Regions from separate parts of the Vibrio metoecus genome, predicted to be linked through region 2. Evidence: predicted binding sites of a transcription regulator. Region 2 holds the regulator's gene; the other holds the start of a gene.

Region 1 (3,214 bases), 550 kb from region 2:
CGGGGTAATAGTAGAGCCTTGTACTAGAATTGAAAAAACAACCACAGCGTAGGTCATGACGAGAATCAGCTCTTTTACATCGATAAGCTTCTCTGGGATGACCATGATTCCTGAAGGGATAGAGAGTGCCATCGCGAGTGCTAAACCACCGCGTAAGCCACCCCAAGTCAAAATGCGGATTGACCAAGGGTTGTAGGTACGGTAGCGCTTAAAACCAATGTAAGAGACAAACACACTCAGATAACGCCCACACAGAACAACAGGAATTGCAAATGCCATCAAGATCCAATCTTCTTGGTGGAATTCGAACAACAGCATCGACATGCCGATCAGTAGGAACAAGACGCCGTTGAGGAATTCATCGACCAATTCCCAGAAGTGATCGAGATGCTCTTCGCTCTCTTTTGAGAAGCCAATAAATCGAGTCCAGTTACCAATCATGATGCCAGAAACCACCATCGCCAGTGGACCTGAAACGTGAACTACGTCGGCAAAGGCATAGCCTGCAGTTGGAATACCTATGGTTAACAACAGCTCCATCGAGTGGTCATCGGTTGCCGAAATAAGGTAGTGAAACAATAACCCGAGCAAGAAGCCGTAAACAATGCCGCCAATGGCTTCTTGCATGAAGAGCAAGGTAACACTGCCGATGGTCGGAGTTTCATGACCAAAAGCAATCGTAAAGATCGTGACAAAGATAACCAGACCAAAACCATCGTTGAAGAGTGATTCACCTTCAATCTGGGTAGAAATGCGTTTTGGTGCTTTTAGCTTCTTCACAATCGCGAGAACGGCAATTGGGTCTGTGGGGGAAATGAGAGCACCGAACAGTAGACAGTAGACCAGATCAAACTGAATGCCGATCAACTGACAGAAACCGTACAGCGCAAATCCGATAAAGAAAGTCGAGAATAAGGTAGCACCAAGTGCTAGTACGGTAATTTCCCACTTTTGATCTTTTAGATTGGGTAGCTTAATCCCCAAACCACCAGCAAAAAGTAGGAAGCCTAGAATCCCTTTGAGCAGAAAATTTTCAAAGTTGATACTGGTGACGGTTTCTGTCGCGATTTGGGAGAGATGGAACCAGTTGTTTTGACCTGCGATGAGGATTAATAAAGACAACATCATCGAACCAGCAGTAATCGCGATGGTCGTTTGCATTTTGCTGATCTTGCTGTTTAAAAAAGCAATCAACATGGCTGCCGCCGAGAGGAAGCACAAAGTGTGATAGACGGACATTCTCTTCTCAGTGTGTGTAACAATTTGTGAACGAAATTGTCTTTCTCTGTTGAGTAAATAGCAAATACTTTTTAATCATACGAGGGTGAGCTCACACACAAAATATTTTGGTTGGTTTAATCATTTTTTAGACGTCTAGATTTCTGAAATTTGTGTGATAGGATGTCATCAAAGCAAAAGGAATGAGGCGGTATAGTGAGAATGGAAGTGAGACAACAACTTGAGCAACAACTGAAACAGCGTATCCTACTGATTGATGGTGGTATGGGAACGATGATTCAGAGTTATAAGTTACAAGAGGAGGATTATCGTGGTGATCGATTTGCAAATTGGCACTGTGATTTAAAAGGAAACAACGACCTCTTAGTGCTTACTCAACCGCAAATCATTAAAGACATTCATTCGGCTTATCTCGAAGCGGGGGCTGATATTCTTGAGACCAACACGTTTAACTCGACCACGATTGCCATGGCTGACTATGACATGCAGGCGCTCAGTGATGAGATTAATTTTGCCGCTGCCAAACTGGCGCGTGAAGTTGCTGATGAATGGACAGCTAAAAATCCTAATAAGCCACGCTATGTCGCTGGTGTGCTTGGTCCAACCAACCGTACGTGTTCTATTTCTCCTGATGTGAATGATCCGGGCTTTCGTAATGTTTCCTTTGACCAGCTTGTTCAGGCCTATTCCGAATCCACCCGTGCTTTGATCAACGGCGGAAGCGATCTGATCCTCATTGAAACCATCTTCGATACACTGAACGCCAAAGCCTGTGCGTTTGCGGTCGATAGCGTATTTGAAGAACTGGGCATCAACTTACCGGTGATGATTTCCGGTACGATTACCGATGCCTCAGGCCGTACTCTGTCTGGACAGACGACGGAAGCTTTCTACAACGCCTTGCGTCATGTACGGCCGATTTCGTTTGGCTTGAACTGTGCGTTAGGCCCTGATGAGCTGCGCCAGTATGTGGAAGAGCTTTCACGCATTTCGGAATGCTATGTTTCCGCGCACCCGAATGCGGGGTTACCGAATGCGTTTGGCGAATACGATCTCTCTGCCGAGGAGATGGCAGAACATATTGCCGAATGGGCGCAAGCAGGTTTTCTTAACTTAGTCGGTGGCTGCTGTGGTACTACTCCTGAGCATATCGCCGCCATTGCCAAAGCCGTCGAGGGTGTAAAACCAAGGGCTCTGCCAGATCTGAAAGTAGAATGTCGTCTCTCGGGTTTAGAGCCGCTCAATATTGGCCCTGAAACCTTGTTTGTTAACGTGGGCGAACGTACTAACGTCACCGGTTCAGCGCGTTTTAAGCGTTTAATTAAAGAAGAGCAATACGACGAAGCGCTCGATGTGGCGCGTGAGCAAGTCGAAAACGGCGCGCAGATCATTGATATCAACATGGATGAAGGCATGTTGGACGCCGAGGCGTGCATGGTGCGCTTTTTGAATCTATGCGCCTCTGAACCAGAAATCTCCAAAGTTCCGGTGATGGTCGACTCCTCGAAATGGGAGGTGATTGAAGCGGGTCTGAAATGCATTCAGGGTAAAGGCATCGTCAACTCTATTTCTTTAAAAGAAGGCAAAGAGAAGTTTATTGCCCAAGCCAAATTGGTGCGTCGCTATGGTGCCGCCGTGATTGTGATGGCGTTTGACGAAGTGGGCCAAGCCGATACCCGTGAGCGCAAATTGGAGATCTGTCGTCGGGCTTACCATATTTTGGTCGATGAAGTGGGCTTCCCACCGGAAGATATTATTTTTGACCCTAACATCTTTGCCGTTGCGACCGGAATTGATGAGCACAATAACTATGCGTTGGATTTCATTAATGCGGTGGCAGACATTAAGCGTGATCTGCCGCATGCGATGATTTCTGGCGGTGTGTCTAACGTTTCCTTCTCTTTCCGCGGCAACAACTATGTGCGTGAAGCGATCCATGCTGTTTTCCTTTATCACTGCTTCAAACACGGTATGG
Region 2 (3,214 bases):
AAGAGGGGCGGTGAGCTCGCCTAACACGCTGATCTCTTGTTGCAATTGGTTCAATAGCGGTTCGGCCGTTTCGGCGGTCAGTAGCTTGGTGATCAAATCGGACTGATATTGGCGCAGTGCATGTAAAGTTTCATGGGCAACTCGGCCATCTTTACTGAGTGCTTCGACAAAACTGATCAAACGGTTCGTGGTTTTGCCAGCCGCAGAGACCACCACCAGATCTTCACTCTTCGAATAACTTTTAAGAATTTTCGTGACCCGCAGATAACATTCTGGGTCGGCAAGGCTACTACCACCAAATTTATGCAGTTGACGAGCGTGAGTCATTCACAGGTCTCCTTAATTCGCTGAAAGAGTTTGCTGAAAGGCTTGGTCAAGATCGGCAATCAGATCTGAGGCATCTTCAAGACCGACGGAAAGGCGCAGCAACTGCTGTGAAATTCCAGCTTCGGCTAATGCTTCTTCACCCATCGCACGATGAGTCATGGAGGCGGGGTGGCAAATCAGGCTTTCTACCCCACCAAGTGACTCCGCCAGTGAAAACAGCGCCAACTTGCCTACAAAGAATTTCAGTTGCTCAAAACTGCCGGCAAATTCAAAACTGAGCATAGAGCCAAAGCCTGATTGTTGTTTTTTCGCAATTTCATGGCCTGGGTGGTTGGGTAGGCTTGGATGGTAAATTTTGCCAACCAATGATTGAGTCTGTAGATAAGCCAAAATCTGTTGCGCGCTCTCTTCATGTACGCGCATCCGCGCGCCTAGCGTGCGAATGCCACGTAAGGTCATGTAGCTATCAAATGGAGTACCGGTTGAACCTAAACAGTTGCCCCACCAAGCTAGCTCTTCCGCATGTTGCTTACTTTTACAGATCAACACACCACCAATCACATCGGAGTGACCGTTAATGTATTTGGTGGTGGAGTGCAGAACAAAATCCGCGCCTAAGGTGAGCGGTTTTTGGAATACTGGAGTTAAGAAGGTGTTATCGACCGCCACCAAAGTACCTTGCGCTTTCGCTAACTGACAAAGATGAGCGATGTCCACCACGCGAACTAAAGGGTTGGAGGGGGTTTCAATCAACAGCAACTTTGGTTTGCGTGCTAAGGCTTGCGTGAGTGCTTGTTCGTTGGATTGGTCGACAAACTGCACTTTGAAGTCGCCTTTTTTAGCACGAGTGTTGAGCAAACGGTAAGTACCGCCATAGCAGTCATGTGGTGCCACAATCAGATCTTCTGGGCCTAACAACGCCGTGACCCACAAATTGATGGCCGAAGTACCACAGTTGGTCACCACCGCACCTTCACCACATTCAAGCTCATACAGGGTTTGTTCTAACAAACCACGGTTTGGGTTGCCTGAGCGGGTGTAATCGTATTTAGGTACTTCGCCAAATGCGGGAAAACCATAGTTGGTCGAAAGATAAATAGGGGGCACAACGGCATGGTATTGAGTGTCCGATTCAATCCCGGTACGAACCGCAATGGTGGCTGGCTTGCGTGTGGTCATGGAGTTTTCCTTGCTGGCTATTCTGTCCTAGAGTGCGTCATCATATACCTTTCCTGCTCAAAGCAGCAGAGAGGGTTGTCTTATGACAACGTGACCTCATATGGGCTCACATTTTGTTGCCCATAAATTACTCGACACTTTACTGATGTTAAATAAAGACGTCAACACTTCTAGACGTCTATATGTCTTTGCTTATGGCAGTAAATCCCGCTAAAATTAGGGCCTTTGAAATTTCGATTCGAACCACAATAACGAAGGTGCGCAATGGCAGACTGGAATGGCGAATACATCAGCCCCTATGCAGAGCATGGGAAAAAGAGCGAGTTGGTAAAAAAAATCACGGTATCCATTCCGCTGAAAGTTCTCAAAGTGCTAACGGATGAGAGAACACGCCGTCAAGTCAATAACTTACGTCACGCAACCAACAGTGAATTGCTGTGTGAAGCCTTCTTGCATGCCTACACTGGCCAGCCTTTGCCGACGGATGAAGACCTGCGTAAAGATCGCCCTGATGACATTCCTGCCGAAGCCAAACGTTTGATGACCGAAATGGGTATTGAGTTCGAATCTTACGATGAGTAATGGTGTTCGTTAGCGCAATTCGCTAAGCGAACTGATAACGCTCATAAAAAAGCCCCTCATATAACTGAGGGGCTTTTTTTATCGACTGTTTATCAACATAAACAAGCAGATTAAGCCTGCATGTAGTTTTCTGGCATTGGGATACGAGCAACGCCTGATTCCACTGCCGCTTCCGCGACTGCACGTGCTACGCGTGGCAATAGGCGTGGGTCCATCGGCTTTGGAATGATGTACTCAATACCGAAACTCAGCTTATCAACGCCAGCGGCTGCCAATACTTCCGCAGGTACTGGCTCTTTCGCCAGTTGGCGAATGGCGTCTACCGCAGCCAATTTCATCTGGTCATTGATCTCACTCGCACGAACATCCAATGCTCCGCGGAAAATGAACGGGAAGCAGAGCACGTTGTTAACTTGGTTTGGATAGTCGCTGCGACCAGTCCCCATGATCATGTCGTTACGCACTTGATGAGCAATTTCTGGCTTGATTTCAGGATCTGGGTTGGAACACGCAAACACCACAGGCTTGTCGGCCATCAGTTTGAGTGCCTCCGCTGGTAGCAGGTTAGGGCCTGATACGCCTAAGAACAGATCCGCTCCCGCAATCACATCTTCCAGTGTGCGTTTATCCGTGTTGTTGGCAAACAGCTGTTTGTATTCGTTGAGATCGTCACGGCGCGTGTGGATCACGCCTTTGCGATCCAGCATGTAAATCTTCTCACGCATTGCACCGCATTTGATCAGTAGCTCCATACACGCTACCGCAGCAGCCCCTGCACCAAGACAGACAATCATACAGTCTTTCAGCTGTTTACCTTGTAGCTCTAATGCGTTGAGCATGCCCGCAGCAGTCACAATCGCGGTACCGTGTTGGTCATCGTGGAACACTGGCACATCACAACGTTCAATCAGGCGGCGTTCAATTTCAAAGCAGTCTGGGGCTTTGATGTCTTCTAAGTTAATGCCACCGAAGGTATCCGCAATGTTGGCTACCGTATCAACAAATTCATCGATGGTGCGGTGTTTTACTTCAATATCAATCGAATCCAGTCCTGCAAAGCGTTTAAACAGCAGCGCCTTGCCTTCCATGACAGGCTTAGAAGCCATCGGTCCCAAATTGCCCAATC

What was found. The regulator MetJ, encoded in region 2, represses methionine synthesis genes. The targets are predictions, from matches to a motif close to TTAGACNTNTANANGTCTAA.
Region 1: metH (methionine synthase) is a predicted target of MetJ. The motif match lies at 1,367-1,386, and genes of this name have one in related genera.

What each region holds. Positions count from the first base shown of each region.
Region 1 is NZ_CP035686.1:2,395,948-2,399,161, reverse strand. It holds gene EPB59_RS10855 (cation:proton antiporter) at 1-1,239, opposite strand, end outside; gene metH (methionine synthase) at 1,435-3,214, shown strand, end outside.
Region 2 is NZ_CP035686.1:39,523-42,736, forward strand. It holds gene EPB59_RS00165 (bifunctional aspartate kinase/homoserine dehydrogenase II) at 1-327, opposite strand, end outside; gene EPB59_RS00170 (O-succinylhomoserine (thiol)-lyase) at 340-1,506, opposite strand; gene metJ (met regulon transcriptional regulator MetJ) at 1,771-2,088, shown strand; gene EPB59_RS00180 (malic enzyme-like NAD(P)-binding protein) at 2,199-3,214, opposite strand, start outside.